Regions from separate parts of the Lysinibacillus sp. OF-1 genome, predicted to be linked through region 2. Evidence: riboswitches for the same ligand, from Rfam matches in the RefSeq annotation. Region 2 holds a riboswitch; the other holds the start of a gene.
The links. Region 2 has a riboswitch for cobalamin ahead of NV349_RS20385 (FecCD family ABC transporter permease). Riboswitches for the same ligand answer to the same signal wherever they lie in the genome.
Positions count from the first base shown of each region.

Region 1: another riboswitch for cobalamin. It lies ahead of metE (5-methyltetrahydropteroyltriglutamate--homocysteine S-methyltransferase); the one in region 2 lies ahead of NV349_RS20385 (FecCD family ABC transporter permease).

Region 1 is NZ_CP102798.1:2,274,717-2,283,792, reverse strand. Features, by position in the region: gene metE (5-methyltetrahydropteroyltriglutamate--homocysteine S-methyltransferase) at 1-1,615, opposite strand, end outside; cobalamin riboswitch at 1,795-1,973, opposite strand; gene NV349_RS11055 (Lsa family ABC-F type ribosomal protection protein) at 2,529-4,010, shown strand; gene NV349_RS11050 (DUF3888 domain-containing protein) at 4,173-4,910, shown strand; gene NV349_RS11045 (hypothetical protein) at 5,140-5,505, shown strand; gene pdxR (MocR-like pyridoxine biosynthesis transcription factor PdxR) at 5,739-7,154, opposite strand; gene NV349_RS11035 (FMN-binding negative transcriptional regulator) at 7,323-7,940, shown strand; gene NV349_RS11030 (spermidine/spermine N(1)-acetyltransferase) at 7,989-8,507, opposite strand; gene NV349_RS11025 (YczE/YyaS/YitT family protein) at 8,632-9,076, shown strand, end outside.
Region 2 is NZ_CP102798.1:4,153,233-4,162,308, forward strand. Features, by position in the region: gene NV349_RS20350 (S-layer homology domain-containing protein) at 1-846, opposite strand, end outside; gene NV349_RS20355 (endonuclease Q family protein) at 947-2,113, opposite strand; gene NV349_RS20360 (hypothetical protein) at 2,214-2,384, opposite strand; gene NV349_RS20365 (TetR/AcrR family transcriptional regulator) at 2,593-3,171, shown strand; gene NV349_RS20370 (DMT family transporter) at 3,243-3,596, shown strand; gene NV349_RS20375 (DMT family transporter) at 3,596-3,910, shown strand; gene NV349_RS20380 (heme ABC transporter ATP-binding protein) at 4,195-4,986, opposite strand; gene NV349_RS20385 (FecCD family ABC transporter permease) at 4,992-6,038, opposite strand; cobalamin riboswitch at 6,184-6,371, opposite strand; gene NV349_RS20390 (YdhK family protein) at 6,674-7,243, shown strand; gene NV349_RS20395 (response regulator transcription factor) at 7,284-7,985, opposite strand; gene NV349_RS20400 (HAMP domain-containing sensor histidine kinase) at 7,963-9,076, opposite strand, start outside.

The sequences.
Region 1 (9,076 bases), 1.9 Mb from region 2:
CAGTTATTGCTGAAGACCACGCAACATCTCCATAAATGATCGGTGGCTTGACACAGCGTGAGCCATAGGAAACGACCCATGCTTTTTTTGTAAAGGCAAAGCCAGTCAGCTTTTCACCAAAGTATTCGACCATGTCTGTACGCTCAAATTCACCGTGAACGAGTACATCGATATCTAGTTCCTCTTGTATCGTAATCCAGCGTTTTGTTTCCTGCTCTATAAATGCCTCATAGGCTTCATTCGATAATTGTTTTTTACGCCAAGCATTACGATTCCTTTTCACCTCATCAGATTGTGGGAAGCTTCCGATTGTTGTTGTTGGGAATAGCGGTAACGCTAACGCTTGCTGCTGCATCTTTTGACGCTGAGCAAATTCACTATGTCGTTCAAAATCTTGCGTTGTCACAGTTTGAACTGCTTGATGGATCAACTTGTTTTGACGGATTGGATGGTTTTTTAGAGCCTCAATTGCCTTCATACTTTCAGAAAAATTATGCTGTAAGATACCCTCTGTATCTCGTCTACATTTAGTTAGCTCCGTGATTTCTACAATCTTTTCATCTGCGAAGGCTAAGGCATGCTTCAGAACAGGGTCAATCTCATTTTCAAGAGCAGTTGTGATCGGTACATGTTGTAGATTGCTGGATGGTTGAATCCATAGCTCTGCTGCATTACTTAAATGCTCAATTGCCTGAATTGTAGCATTGACCTCCGCTAAGTTGGAACGCCAAATATCACGTCCATTAACAACCCCGACTGCCAATACTTTGTCCTGAGGGAAACCATATTGACGAAGTGACGCCATATTTCCTTTATAGCCATGAACAAAGTCTAGGCCAAATCCTTCTACAGGCAATGTAATCAATGTTTCATAGTTGCATAATGCTTCAAAATAAGTTTGCAGCATGATTTTCGCTTCTGGAACCGCAACGGCTAACTGGTCGTAAATCTCTTGCACAAGCTTGATGTCTGCTGGATCAAGGGTTGTGACAAGTGATGGCTCTTCTAGTTGAATCCAATTTGCACCTGCATCTACTAATTCTTTTAATACTTGTGTATAGAGCGGTATTAGAGCTAATAAGTATTCAACCTGTGTGAATTTGCTATAGCCTTTTGTTAACTTGCAGAATGTATAGGGACCAATCAATGTTGGCTTTGCAATAATACCGTACGTTTCTTTCGCCTCTAAGAAATCGGCCAACACTTTATTTTCTGTTAGTTTCAAGGCCTGTCCCTCGTATTCAGGAACAATATAGTGATAGTTTGTATTAAACCATTTTGTCATCTCACTAGCTACAGCTGTTTTATTCCCTCTTGCTACGCTGTAGTAGGTAGATAAATCTACTTTCCCTCCCTGCCAGTTAAAGCGTTTTGGGATGAGACCAAACATTAATGCTGTATCTAACATTCTATCGTAATACGTAAAATCGCCAACTGTCACCATGTCGATGCCAAGCTGTAGCTGCTTGTCAATTCTAGCTAAACGGATTTTTTTTAAACTATCCTCAAAATCCTCTTCAGAAAGCTCGTTGCGCCAAAATGCTTCTAATGCTTTTTTCCATTCGCGATCTTCCCCGATATACGGGTAACCAATGAGTGTGCTTGTATAGGTCATTTTTATATCTCCTTTTCAGAAAAAAATAAAAAGCCATTTTCCAAGGAGGAGAATGGCTGCTAGTTGAAATTTTTAATGCTAAAACAATACGAAAAAAGTATCTACTTTCGCATAAATCATTTGTTATCGCACAGTGCCGATTTGGTCACTTTTCACCACCTATTTCCACGTAGGTATTTGGTGTGTACTAGAAATTGGCAGGTCTCCTGGCTTCTCATCAACACGCCTCACAGCCTTCCCGGTTTCCCAGTGGCCTTTGTGATTTGCTCCGAATAACAGTTGCGGGACAGCGTCGGATTTGCACCGACTTCCCTTTTAAGCCAAACTTTCATTTGGCACCAATTCTTACACATTATTCAATTATGCTCCTACTATAACATATCTTTCAGAATAGTAGAAATAATTTTTATACGATTATCTAAATTATTTCTATAATTATTGTAGGGATTGGTTTAAGAAGATAAGGCTACATTGTATTCCATAAAAAAATTTGTTACTATAAAAATACAATTATGAGAGGACTGATGAATGGACAATGATGAACTAATCTATATTTTTATTTGAAATGAATCACTTCAAACGACAAAATATAGGATTAGTCTATCCATTTTTAACAATCAGTTTGCGTTTATTTGTCATGATGTCATTGGCAAATAAAGTTTATTCAGTGAGAGACTAATCCTTCCAATATCCAATTGGGGGGATTTTTTCTTGCTCTCATAGTTTATTCTGTATCTTTCATCTACCTAATAAAGGAGAGAAAAAAATGAGCGATTCTGAACCTATTGTGACGCATGTGATGCTCCGTATAAGTCGTTAGCATCCATCAACTTATACGGAGAAATTTAGCATAGATGGATGTACCGACTTTGTATAAAAGAAAAATGATTTGCTATACAAAGGAGGAATTATCATGTCAATGATACAAGTACAAGACTTAACGTTTTCTTACCCAAGCAGCTTTGATTATATTTTTGAGGGTGTCAACTTTCAGATTGATACAGATTGGAAACTTGGATTTATCGGTAGGAATGGTCGTGGGAAGACAACATTTTTTAATTTGCTATTAGGGAATTATGAGTATAGTGGGAACATCATTTCTTCAGTAGAATTTACTTATTTCCCCTATCCTGTTTCAGACCCAAATAAATATACGTACGAAATTTTTGAAGAAATTTGCCCTCTGGCAGAAGATTGGGAATATATTCGTGAAATAGCCTATCTAGATGTCGATGCTGAGGTCATGTATCGCCCTTTTCAAACATTATCTAATGGAGAGCAAACAAAGGTGTTGCTTGCAGCGCTCTTTTTAACAGAGGGACAGTTTCTATTAATTGATGAGCCAACCAATCATCTCGATACAGATGCACGAAAGACGATCTCTAATTATCTACGCAAGAAAAAAGGATTTATTTTAATTTCGCATGACAGAGCCTTTTTAGATGGCTGTGTTGATCATATTTTATCGATCAATAGAGCCAATATTGATGTTCAAAGTGGTAACTACTCAACTTGGAAGTTAAATTTTGATCGACAGCAGGAACATGAAGAAGCAACTAATCAACGTCTGCAAAAAGATATCGACCGTTTAACGCAGTCTTCCAAGCGTTCGGTAGGTTGGTCTAATCAAGTGGAGGCTTCCAAAAATGGAACTACGAATTCGGGTTCTAAGCTAGATAAAGGCTTTGTTGGACATAAAGCAGCCAAGATGATGAAGCGAGCAAAGAACTTGGAATCTAGGCAGCAAAAAGCGATTCATGAAAAATCAAAACTGCTAAAAAATGTTGAAAAAACGGAATCTTTAAAAGTACAACCATTAGCATTTCCATCAAAAGACATGGTTGTTGTAACGGATGTATCAATTCAGTATGACGACAACTTTGTGAATCAGCCTATTAGCTTCAAAGTGGCGCAAGGTGATCGCATTGTTCTCGATGGCAAAAATGGAAGCGGAAAAAGTAGTATCCTACAGCTGCTTCTTGGCAAGCCTATACAGCATACAGGCTCTATACATTTAGCTGCTGGCCTTATTATCTCCTATGTTCAACAGGATACTGCTCATTTGAAGGGAGCATTATCGGATTTTATTGAAGAGCATGCTATAGATGAGACGTTATTTAAATCTATTCTGCGAAAGATGGACTTTGAGCGGATTCAATTTGATAAAGACATCTCACATTATTCAGGTGGGCAAAAGAAAAAGCTGTTGATTGCCAAAAGTTTGTGTGAAAAAGCACATCTCTATATTTGGGATGAACCCTTAAATTTTATTGATATTTATTCGCGCATGCAGATTGAAGAGCTTATTCAAAGTTTTAATCCTACAATGATTTTTGTGGAGCATGACCAAGCCTTTCAACAAACCGTGGCAACGAAAACAATAGCTTTGTCATAAAGGAATCATTTAGAGAAGAGTCCATTTTCAAAATGGATTCTTCTTTTTAATGAAACCAAGTGACACCTTTATTATTTTTATCTTTAACTATAAAACGTTTAATAATTTTCTGTGATCGACGCACACTATAAAGAAATATTTTATAGAAAGGCTAGCAATCCCATGAAAAAAATCGCTACTTTAATGACTATAGTCACTATTTTGATTATGCCCAGTAAGATTTATGCACAAAGCGAACAAGCTGATGAGAAACTCATCACTGATACATTGATAACAATCCTTAATCCATTTATAGAAAAGGAAATTGACCATTACTACGGCTATCCTAAGCAGTATGGCTTGTATGATGCGAACATTTTGAACGTTATTAGGGAAAGTCAGTTTAGCTTTAGGGTTAACGTTCAAGTTACTACTTTTGAACATGCCCATTCCCCACCATATAGCAAGGAAATCATTACGTTTGAAATCAGTCCAACTGATGTGAACACCCTTCACTATAAACATGAGGCAGATAATGTAGAAAAAGCAATAGATGCATTCTATCGCACAACACTTTTAGACATACAGCAGAGCTTTAATTTGAATTTAGCCTCGTTCATTTCCTATCGATACAATCAATTGCAATACAAGGCTGAAATAAATAATGAAATGAAGCCTCTTGCTACGATTGCAGATGAAATAGCAAACAATATTTTATTTCCTGAGCGAAAGATACCCTATAAAAATGTAGTTGACCCTGTCACCTTTATCAAAGACAATACAGGCTATATGCTCTTTAAAAGGGCAGATGGGACCAATGTAAGCTATCAGCTGCAAAAGAAAGACGGCACATGGACCGTAATAAATAAAGCAAGTAAGCCAGGTAAGAAAATGCAGCATCAATTACCCTGGTATATATAAAGAAGAATGGGAAATTTAATTTTTCCGATTCTTCTTCTTTTGTTAAATAATTTTATAATTAACATTTTTTCTATCATCCCATTTGTGGGAACTCCTTAATGCTAAATCTTTATTATCTTTATCGTTTGCATGAGTCCATTCCACATTATTGAAGGAAAATATTAAGCATTAAAATTTTTCTGAGAAAGTGTTATGATCAGAAAGGATTTATGATTGATGGAGGATTTAAATGAAGGTTGATTTTGAAGAATTATTACATGGTGTTTTTTCATCTTTGCATGCGATAGAAGGCGTAAAGTCTGTCGATTGCATTCTTGAAGTTTTAAAAGATCGAATTGTTTTTCCAGAGATTACTATTTTGATACTGAATGCTAGGTTTGAATTGGTCTATTTGTTTAATGAACAGAAAGTAGTGTTTAAAACGTTAAGAGAAGCTTCGATTGATTCAAATTATATAGAAGAAATCAATTTAATTAATCAGCATTGTAGTTCCATTGAAGGTATTCTAAATGATTTTATTAACACAGATACACTTAAGAATTATTCTTTAAGCCTTCTTTCCTTAAAGTATAAAGAGAAAATTCCGAATAGTTAATATTGTGACAAAGATAGCGTTATAAAAAATGGAATTTGGTAAGAGTTTCTTCTATCAAACTCCATTTTTTAACTCGCCAAGTATTACCATTTATGTTGAAAAAAGATGGTTTGTGCAATGCCAATAAAATATGCTGATTCCGCAATAATATGATTTAACATAACTTTTGCTGTTACATGCATAAGTCCCTCTCCACTTCCACTAATCTATAGAAATAGAGCTTTCAAAGACAGTCACGACATGCTGGGGCTATCAAACCAAGCATGTTTTAATAGCTTAATCCCCTTGTCAATCTCTTCTACCCCTAAATTTGCAAATCCAAGCAAAACTTTTGCGTGCTGTATGACGGAAGGATTGGCGTAAAAAATAGAGGTTGGGTATACTTTTACACCTACCCGTTTTGCTGTTTCAATTAGTTCTTCTTCAGACATTTTATTATTTGGTTCGAGTAGAATATGTAAGCCACTACTAGCCCCATGTATTTTCACGTTATCCCCTAATATTTGATGAATGGACTTTAGTAAAGCCTCATATCTTCTTTTATAGCCATTTCGTGTTTTATTCAAATGTCTCTCCCAATGCCCACTTTCCATAAATAACTGTAAGGTATGCTGATGAAGTCTCGATACAGTTTGAACATAGTAGTTGTTGTTATTAAATAAAAGGGTTAATTCCCTTGGTAAAACCATATAGCTTAGCTTGATGGAAGGAATCAATGATTTTGAAAAAGTGCCCATATAGATGACGCGGTCATTCGAATCTAATCCTTGTAGAGCAGGTATAGGTTTACCTGCATATCGAAACTCCCCATCATAATCATCCTCAATAATATAAGCATTTTCATCCTTGGCCCATTCTAATAATGCTAGTCTTCTTGAAATCGGCATGACCGTTCCGATGGGGAATTGATGGGAAGGGGTGACATAAACAGCCTTGACCCTACTATTTCTTAACTGGCTGATATGAATGCCATGTTCGTCGAGAGGGATAGGTTTCACCTTTATACCATGATCCTTAAACAAGTAACGAACGCGATAATACCCTGGATCTTCCATAGCAAAAAGCTCATTTCTTCCAATTAAATTACATACGATGCCCATTAGAAATTGCAAACCTGCACCAATGACAATTTGGTCTCCTTGGCATTGTACCCCTCTTGCTTCATAAAGATAGCTTGCAATGTAATTCCTTAATTCAAGCTCCCCTTGCGGATCTCCATATAAAAGCAGATGAGCCTGCTCTTCATTCAGGCTTTGCAGTGTTAATGTACGCCATATTTTATAGGGGAAATCTTTTAAATTGATATCTCCATAATTAAAGTTGTACTTAATTGAAGGTAGTTGTTGTTCTTGCGGAGTTGCTAACTGCGGCTCAAAATGATTAGAACTTGTTTGAAAATAGCCCCTTTCGAGTTCTACAACATAAAGCCCCTCTCGTTCTTTACTAATTACATAGCCCTCTGCAAGAAGCTGCTGGTAAGCTGCATCAACCGTGTTGCGACTAATCTGTAAATGTTTAGCTAAGCTGCGCTGAGACGGCAATTTGGTTTGAGCTAAAATATTTCCATTTTGAATTTCAACTTTTATATAGCTATATAACTGAAGATAAAGTGGTTCTTCATTATGCAAGTTAGGTGTCATTTCGAGCATGGCTTATTGGCTCCTTTGAAAATAGCTTTACTGGCACTTTTAAGAGGTACCAGTGATTGATTATAATAAAATCTACATTGTAGAGGGGAAAATGTAAAGACGTGTAATCACAATAGTTTGTTTATTCAAAAAGCTCACAATGATTTGATGAGATAAGGAGAGGTTTGCATGTATGTTCCAAAGTACTACAAAATAACAGATTTTGAAGAAATCAAAGATTTTATTCAAAACAATGCCTTTGCGACAATTGTTTCAATTAGAAAAGGTAAACCAATAGCAGCCCATATCCCTGTACTGCTGAATAAAATTCAGGATGACTATTACCTGACAGGTCATTTAGCTTATGGAAATCCTTTATGGAAGACCTTTGAGGACGTGAATGACCTTCTCGTCATATTTAATGGGCCTCATGCCTATATTTCTTCCTCTTGGTATGAGCATGAAAATGTGCCAACTTGGAATTATCAAGCTGTCCATATATACGGAAAAGCAAGCCTTATGAACGGAAAAGAGTTAGAGCAAGATTTGACTAGCTTACTAGAAAAATATGAGAAATTCCGTGAAAACTCTGTTTTGTGGGATAAACTATCGCCTGAGCTTTTACAGCAAGAAATAAAAGGGATTAAAGGATTTAAAATAAAGATAGACGAAGTGCAGGCTGCCTATAAATTAAGCCAAAATCGTAATGCTAATGATTATGCCAATATTATTAGCGAGCTTTATAAAGAACAACAACCTCAAGCTGATGCATTGGCAGATGCCATGAAGAAAAATAGAAATGACTAATAAAAATGGCAGAAATGTTGTTTTATCAACGTTTCTGCCATTTTCACTTTATTCGAGCGTTTTGGTCATGATGAGATCCATTTGTTCTTCATCCCCCATATAAAAAGAATGAGCACCTGTTTGAACAAAGCCAAGTTTCTTATAAAAACCGATAGCATGGTCATTTTTCTCCCAAACGCCTAGCCAAATGCTTATTTTGTTGTGTGCAATAGCTACTTCCATTGCTTTATTGATGAGGTATTTACCGAGCCCTTTGCCTTGAAATTTATGTCGAATATAAATTCTCTCCACCTCGAGTGACTCATCCCCCATTTGTTCAGATTGTGCCTCATTGACATTTACTTTTAAATAGCCAGCTACTTCTTCATCATCATAGATAAAATAGAAGGCTGAATCGACATTGGTCAATTCCTGCTCTAGCTGATGATCATGAAATGCACGCTCTAAATAAGCTTTCATATTATCAGGCGAGTTTTGGTCTTTAAACGTGTCATTGAATGTTTCGATGCTTATTTCTTGAAGCTTTTTTAAGTTTGCTAGACTACATTCCTCTAATTTAACGGTCATTGCTTCCACTCCCTTATCGTGAACTCTTTCTAGATTTTATATTGCAAATGCAACAAAAAGAGTATATAGTCAATTTAACGTAATTTTATTGTATTTGCAATAAAAATGAAAAGAGGGCTTTCGTTTGAAATATATCTTTTATGTAGTAGGCATTTTCATTTTAACGCTAGGTATTTCTCTAACAATTCATTCCAACCTTGGGACTTCCCCTTTTGATGCGGTTTTAGTCGGATTGTCTAATCATGTAGGTCTAACTGTAGGAAGCTGGGAAATCATTTTAGCTATCCTATTAGTCGGTAGTAATTCCATATTAGCTAGACAAAAGCCTGAAATAGTAGGGCTGATCACAGCATTTATCACAGGTATAGGAATTGATATGTGGTTACTGCTATTAAATGATTTAGCAATACTATGGTATAATCAGGTGGTTTATTTTGGCATAGGGCTAGTTGTGACAGGATTAGGAACGGCAACCTATTTACATACAAATTTTGCGCCAATTCCTGTAGACCGACTAACCTTAATTATAAAAGAGCTAACAAACAAATCGATTTTTTTCTCAAGAACGG
Region 2 (9,076 bases):
TTTCACATCTACTTGAATAGCCTTCGTTATATCCCATAACGAGCTAGTTTTAATGATTGGTAAAAATGCTTCATTTGCGACTGCTAAATAACCAGCTTCACTTAAATGAATGTTATCAGGGTTTGGTAAATAGCTTGCAACATCCTTTGCAACAACATCGTATGTCGGCACAAAAATGGCGCCTGCTTTTTCAGCGGTTGTTTTAATTGTTGAATTCACTGTAGCCAATAACAGTTTAAATTGATTTTGTAGATTCTCACTATAGTATGGGAAAGAATTATAATAGCCCATCACATATATTTCTGCTTGTGGATTTATCTTTTTGATTTCAGATAAGATTGTAGCAATATTCGATACAGCTTCTTTAGTAGCTTTAACAAGGGCTATCGTATCAATTCCCGTTGTTTGGGACTCTTTTAATAATGGTAATAAATCATTTGCTCCAGCCGTTAATGTAATGATTTCTGCCTCTTTAATAGAAGCTCGTAACTTTACTTGTTCCTTTGTGTATCCAAAACCTGTGACTGTTTTTTCTACATCATTTTGTAAATCTGCTAAAACATTTTTGGTAGTGTAGCCTGACATAGCAAAGCCCTTATTATAAGAAGTAAGGAAGCCACCCTGCTGTAAGGCCTGTGCAATAAAATCCGTGTAGCCTAACCCAATAACACCTACCTCATTCATTCCATGTGCTAATGAGTCGCCTAATGCCACATAATCAGATTGAATAACCCAGCTTGGTGCTATGTAGTCGTCTTGTTCTTGTGCATTAGCTACTACAGGGATGGTTAATTGCAAAGCCAGTACACTCGCTGCTAAATAACGAAATTTCTTTGATAATCGCATTTATTCTCTCCTCCACTTGTAAAATAGTCATTGTTTTCACTATTTTACTAGAGGCGAGTTAAAAATAGGTTAAATTACAGCAATCTTTTTAAACTTTTCTCTACTCAGACTGTATTTTTCCATATATTCCACCACCACCAACCTCGATCGCTAATTGACCCGTTCTAGCTAAATCAATTAAATGGGCGATTTTATGTGGCACAACTTGTTCAAGCTGGTTGAGCGTTACCACATGTAAAATATTCATTTCAGTACCAAATGCTTCTATTAGACGTTCCATCATTTTAGGGCCAATACCAGGGATGAAATCAAGTGGTACTTGATGAATATAAGGCGGTCTATTTCGTTCATTCAGAAAATCCTCTGATAGTTCCTGAATACGTGTAGCTACCCCCTTTACGATTTGCATACTTCCACAGTTTGTACATATGGTAGCTTCGTTACCTAGTCGTTCTCCACATTTAGCACAGACCGTTTGATGATACTTGCCAAGCAAAGGATTTAAACCATAATTCGCTGTTACTGCTCGACCTTGTTGTTCATGTAGAGCCATTTTTAATTCTGCAAAATTTGCTTCTGCTAATTGTAACTTTTGATACTCACGTGCCAGTTTTCCAAGCGAATGGGCATCAGAATTACTAACGAACGTATATGCTTGTAATTCTTTGATACGACTTACCATATTGGTATCAGAGCTTAACCCTAATTCAATGGCATCGATAAGCTGTGGATCAAAGACTTCTGTTAAGCTACGCTCAACCCCTCTACCAAACAAACTTTTAAATGGTGTAAAAACATGGGCAGGAATAAACAGACCTCCCAATTCATGCACCTTTCGCTGTAATGTGAGACCGTCACAATAAATTCGCTGTGAACTCAAGTGGATATTTTTCATATGTTGGGACATCCAATCAGAGAACTGCTTCATTAGCATCAGTGTTGGAAAGTAAGCAAGCACATGAATAGGTCCATGACAATATTGATCGTAAATTTCGATTTCCGACCCTGGAATCAACGTTGTTTCCTGAAAGCGTAGGCCGCCCTCTTTTAATTCCTGTAGTTCACCTTGTTCAATCATCTCCATCATTTCTTCGATTACTTCGGGTGAATGACAATCAATAATCCCAATAATATCTAATCCCTTTCTAGCACTAGCAGTCTCTAAAATTTTTGCTAACGTTAATGTTTTACTGCCAGTAATTTTCACTGCTCGCCCACTAGAAGTACGCCCAATATGAATATGTAAATCTGCATAAAATGTTTGCATTTCAATCGCTCCCTTTAGTATTTCAAGTACGTAAATTTTTTTGTTCAAGCGGACTCAAGATAAAAATACCTTACATCACAGCAAGGTATTTCTCACTTTATTATGATGGATGATTGGTGGTAGTGCTATTATTTGTCTCATAAGCACCTGAACTATGTGATGACCCTGACGATGAATCATAGGCAACTAATGTCACACCAATCTTTTTTTCAAGCTCGTTAATTTTCGCAAGTTGCTGTGGATCTAATTGAGCAAATTTAATGTCTTCCATTATCATCAATCCTTTCACTCATAAAGTTCCCTGAAATAAAAAAAGTATACTTCATTCCACCTCAACTTAATTGCTTAAAGCTTTGTGATTTAGCTAATTTCCAAACGTTTGTTGAATGAAAATGACTGATATTCAGTCATTTTTTTATTGACATTGTTTTTCTCATCCTGTAACATACTAAACAAGTAAGGCAAAAGTGAGGGATTGCATGTCAAAGGAAGAAAAAATTATTCAAGCTGCAATTGAAGTTTTTCGCGAAAAAGGAATTGAAAAGACGAAGGTTTCAGATATCGTCAAAGCTGCTGGGATTGCTCAAGGAACATTTTATCTCTACTTCCCATCACGCCTTTCTGTCATGCCAGCTATTGCAAAAAATATGGTAGAAAGAATTATTACTACCGTAGATGAAGGTGTTTCAGATCATAAGCCTTTTGATCAGCAACTTGAAGAGGTTGTTGAAATCATTTTCTCGATCACAAAGGAATATGGTGATATCGTTGCACTCATTTATGCTGGAATTGCACAAACAGAACATTTAAAAGAATGGGAAAGCATTTATGCACCATACTATGATTGGATGAGTAATTTCTTATTAACGGCTCAACAACAAGGCATCATTCGAGATTCAATTAATCCATCACGGTCAGCAAAGCTTATTATTGGTCTAATTGAATCTGCCGCAGAACAAGTTTATTTGTTTGATGACAGCAAGGATGAAACGATGACACTGCTTAAGCTTGAACTTCTAGACTTTTTATATCATGCACTTGGCCTACGTCACGCGTAAGTGACGTTCTCTTTTACCTATAAAATGACTGAACGTCAGTCATTTATTCTATTAATGAAAGGATTTTAATTATGCAAAAAGAATGGTTATATGTCGGTCTAACAAGTTTATTTGAATTGTTTTGGATATTTGGTTTTAATGTAGCAAGTTCCTGGTGGCATTGGATTATTATTGTGTCTATAATTGCTATCGATTTTCACTTCTTATCAAAAGCTTGTGAAAACCTACCTACTGGTACCGTATACGCTATTTTCGCTGGTGCAGGTGCAATTGGCACTACGTTAATGGACATTTTTATTTTCGATGGAGAGTTTAATGCGATTAAAGGTATTTTCATGTTTATTTTAATATCGGGCGTTATTGGATTAAAATTAGCAGATAACGCACCAACAGATCACGATGAAAAGAAAGGAGTGAATGCATAATGGGTTGGGTATATATTTTATTAGCAGCAATAGCCGAAATTATAGGTGTTATTGGATTACGCTTTTATAGTCACAATAAAACGATACGAAATTTATTATTATATGTCGGTGGCTTTGGATTATCATTTGCCCTTTTATATGCTTCCTTCAATTATTTACAGCTAAGCATTGCCTATGTTGTCTGGGTAGGTATTGGTACTGTCGGTGCAGTGCTTGTCAATATCATTTTCTTTGGTGAATCCAAAAATCTACCACGAATTATCAGTATCATCGCTATTATCATCGGTGTAGCAGGATTAAAGGCCGTATCTTAATTAAACTACAATCAAAGGACATCCTTCTAATATCGAGGAATGTCCTTTGTCATTTAAACCATTGAGTATATCTTTGAACCTGTTACATTTTTATAATTAAAAACAGATACACTGCGGTCCTTACTCTAGCTAATGAAAAATCCGTCTCCTGTATAAACATTGACTATTTTTCTAACTAAGAAACATAAAAACTCTTCCTGGTATGACTGTTTCCAATGCCATGTATTTTCGTAAATGCTACTTTCATAATGAATATATTATGTAAAATAATTGTCCTTACTTTTTTAAACTTGACTGACCTTCTTTGCGAATTGATCAGGAACATACGTGAGGTATGGTTTACCAGTCAAGGAATGTGTTTGAATATCAGCAAAAACACCAAATACTTCTTGTAACAATGTTGGTGTTAGCACTTCCTCGGGTGCCCCATGACACACAATTCGACCTTGCTGCAAAACGTAAATTTGATCACAGTACATTGCCGCAATATTCAAGTCATGTAAAGCCGCAACTACTGTTAAATGTAAGGTTTGAATTAAGTCCATAAGCTGAAGTTGATGTTGGATATCTAAATGATTCGTTGGCTCATCTAATATAAGCACTTGTGCTTGCTGTGCTAGTGCTCGTGCAACCATTACACGTTTTTTCTCTCCACCTGAAAGGGAGCTAAAGCTTCGTTTTTCTAAATGAGCTATACCTGTTTGCTTCAAAGCATCTTTAACAATTTGAAAATCTTGCTCTTGATCTAGCTCTAACAGTTTTTTATGTGGCGTTCTCCCCATGCTAACTAAATCATGTACAGTGAAATCAAATAAAACAGGTGTATCTTGACTAACAACAGCTAAATTCTTCGCAATTGCTTTACTAGATTGCTTTAAAATATCATGCTCATTTAATAATACCGTCCCGCTTTCAGGTTTTAGAAGACGATACATATTTTTTAGCAATGTTGATTTGCCACTACCATTAGGACCAATTAACCCAACAAACTGCTTTTTCTTTATTTGAATACTTACTTCATGTAGTATACGTTGATCGTTAATGGAGAATGATACTTGCTTTGCTTCTAATGTCATATAAGTTAATCTCCTTCACCGAAAGAATAATTATTGCGACGGAGTAGCCAAATGAAAAATGGACCTCCGCAAAAGGCTGTAATAATACCAATTGGCATTTCCTGAGGAGCAATGATAATTCGAGCAAAGGCATCAGCCCACACTAAGAAAATCCCCCCTATTAAAGCACTAATCGGTATCACATATTTATAGTTAGATCCCACAATTAAACGTACTATATGAGGGATAATTAGACCTACAAAACCAATAGAGCCACTGACTGCCACCAGTACACCTGTTAACAGGGAGACAAGTAATATAAGCTGAATCCGAAATTGCTGAAGATTAACGCCTAACGTCACTGCCGCTTCTTCCCCAAGTAAAAGTAAATTTAAATTTCGATAGTGTAGCCAGAGAAGCCCAAATACGACGAAAAATATGGAAGCTGGAATGATAATATTATTCCATTTAGCTCCTGCTAGACTACCTAGCATCCAAAACATAACAGCTTTTAAAGCCCCCTCTTGCTTTGACATCATTAAAATAAAATTAGAAATGGCCGTTAAAATAAAGGAAACAGCCATACCTGCCAATAACAGACGAAAAATAGAAACCCGTCCCCCAACACGAGATAAGAAAAACACCAGTGCAATGGCAAGTAATGATCCTAGAAAGGCTGATATTGAAAGCGCGTAAATACCTAAAAATGAAAAGGCTCCTAAAATAATCACAGATGTCGCTCCGACGGCTGCCCCTGAAGAAATCCCTAAAATATACGGGTCAGCAATGGAATTTCGCACAAGTGCCTGAATGGCTGCCCCCGCAATGGCTAATCCAGCACCAACAATAGCAGCCAATAAAACACGAGGTGCTCTTATTTGCCAAATGATAATTTCCTGTGAGCGACTCCAATCTTGCTCTATGGCATTTTGTATAAAGGGGATTTTAGAAAGAATAACTTTCCATACATATAATGGTGTAACTGATACAGAGCCGACCATGACAGCAAAGGTCATAGAAACAATTAATACGAAGAAAAGGATTAAGGAAAAAAATATAAACTTTTTATTCATCCGTTTTAAACTCCTACTGAATAGTGATGAATGAAGCAATAAAAAAAGGTATTCCATACGCAACTACGCATAGAAATACCCTAGAATAAACAAAGTCAGAAAAAATCCAGCTATTGTCCGTAATTGCTTGCATCCTCGTGGGCATTACAGGTATTACTAACTGGCAGGTCTCCTGGCTTCGATTCAACACCCTATAATTGCCTTCCCATTCTTCCACAGTGGCAAATAATATTATAGGACTCCTCGTTACAGTTGCGGGACAGCGTCGGACTTACACCGACTTCCCTTTTAAGTGACATTATAAAATGGCACACCAATAGTATTTGAATTTATAAAATTGTGACGATTCTATCATACATTTTTATAGATTGTTAGTCTACATGGAATTTTATTTCTAAGGAAGAACAATATATAAGCTGTATCTTCGCAGTTTTGCTATTTGCTCGTTATAAATTGGCTATCTATTACTTAATAGTTTTGGCATGGGAGGATACTCCACCACATCTTAGCCACTTTTCCTATCACATACATCAATAACATTTCGCTCTCTTCATTCATGTCAAAAAGCAATTGACATCCATCATTTCTGCACATTTGTTTGCTACAGTAAGGGAAAATAGTGAGGAGGATATTACATGATATTTAAAAGAAAATGGTCTACTGGACTTCTAGCAGTAACGGCCTTCATTAGTTTAACAGCTTGTGCGGAGGAGCAAACGAAGCCTGCATCTCCTTCCAATAACACTGCTGAAGAAATGGATCATTCTACGATGAGCCACTCAAGCTCAGGTGAAGTACCATCCACATTAAAGAACGCGGATAATCCGAAGTTTTCTGTTGGAAGTAACGTGATTATTACGGATGGACATATGGACGGTATGAGAGGTGCCGAAGCAACAATAATAGGTGCCTATAACACAACTGCCTATGTTATTTCCTATGAGCCAACTTCCGGTGGAAAGCGTGTAGAAAATCATAAGTGGGTGATTCATGAAGAATTGATTGATCCAGAAGAAGCACCACTAGCCCCTGGCACAGAAGTAAAAACGGACGCAGCGCATATGGAAGGTATGGAAAATGCGACTGTCCGTATTGAGGAGGCTATCCAAACGACTGTTTATATGGTTGATTACACTTCGACCACAAATGGTGAAGCTGTTAAAAATCATAAATGGGTGACAGAAGAAGAATTAACCTCAAAATAATATGAACAACCTCTCCAGCATTTCTGGCAGAGGTTGTTTTCTAGCTTTTGTGTTGTAACGGTTTTCTATCAATTGACTTATGCCATTTATAGCCGATACCCCATACTGTTTGCAAGTAATCATCCGCAGGGAACCCACTTTTTCTTAATTTTTCTCGTAAATTACGCACATGAGAATCAATGGTACGATCTTCAATTGTCACATTATATCCCCAGACTGTGGTGATTAGATGTTCTCTAGAAAATACTTTATTTTGATGATCTAAAAATAAAACAAGCATGGAAAATTCCTTTGGTGTTAGGGGAATTGCCTCATGTTGAAAATATAATTCAAAGGATTCCTTATCTAAGCGAAGACCCTCAAAGCTAATAACCTTTTCCTCTATTTTCGATCTTCTTAATACCGCATATATACGTGCTAATAACTCTTCCTCATCGAAGGGTTTTAATATGTAGTCATCAGCACCGAGGTTTAAGCCTTTTACAATATCCGCATGCTCTCCTTTTGCAGTAAGCATAATGATGGGTACATCCCAAAACTTCCTAATTTCTTGGCACGCCTGCCACCCATCCATCTCTGGCATCATAACATCCAAAAGAATTAAATCTGCATGCCCATCTTCTAAAAAATCGAAAGCCTCTTGAACGGAAGACATAGCTCTACAATAAAAATTCGGCTCTAAATAAAGGGTTAATAAATCTAACATTCTTGGCTCATCATCAATGCATAAAATGGTTTTCATCTGTTTCTACCCCTTTAAAAGATAATTCAAAAGTAGTTCCTTTATTTATTTCACTGCTAACCTTCACTTCGCCCCCATGCGCCTGTACAAGTTCCTTGACAATAGCAAGCCCCAGTCCAGAACCACCTAAAGCACGACTACGAGATTTTTCCACTCGATAAAATCGTTCAAAAATATAGGGTAAATCCTTCTTTGGAATCCCCTTCCCTGTATCTTGAACGATAATGCTTAAAACATCATTGTGTTTCTTTGCGGTGACTGAAGTCGTATCTCCTGACGCACAATAGATTAATGCGTTATTTAATAGATTTATTAGGATTTGCTCTAGCCTTGCTTCATCTGCCCATACTGTCAAACCCTCTTCATAACGTACAATAAAATGTATACCCTTCTCTTGAAAAGCAGGGCTTAGCTTTTTTTCAATGTTTGTAAAAAATGAATTTAAATGTACGTTTTGTTGTTCAATCACAAACGAGTTTTCATCCATTTTAGCTAAATCAAATAAATCTTTAATTAATCGAGAAAGTCTATTTGTTTCTTCTATTATAATGGCTAAATACTTTTGGCGATCCTGCTCTGTTAAATCCCGTTTCGAAAGAATGTCGGTATAGCCTTTAATAAAGGTTAGAGGTGTGCGAAGCTCATGTGCAATGCTCGATAAAAATTCCTTACGCTCATGCCTTAAATGATTCAGATCGTTAGACAACAGCTGTATAGCATTCGATAAATCCCCAAGCTCATCCTTTCCATTGGTAGAAAGGGCGACTGTAAAATCACCTTTGCTCATTTTCAATGTGGCCTCTTTCATTTGAATTAATGGTTTAGCAAGCTTTCGAGATAGAACGATAATGACTGCTATAGTGACAAGACCAGATACTAACCCAACGATGAGAAAATGTTTATTTAAGCGTTTCATTAACGCATGAATGGAGTCTGTATTTTGAAACATAAAAACATAGCCAATCGTTCTTTGCTGATTTTGAATAGGACTAATAGTGGCAATCGCTTGAACCTCTTGCCAATCATCTTGTAAGATCCTTCCCTCATACGGTATTTTTCCCTCAATCTTATGGATCATATCACTAATTTCT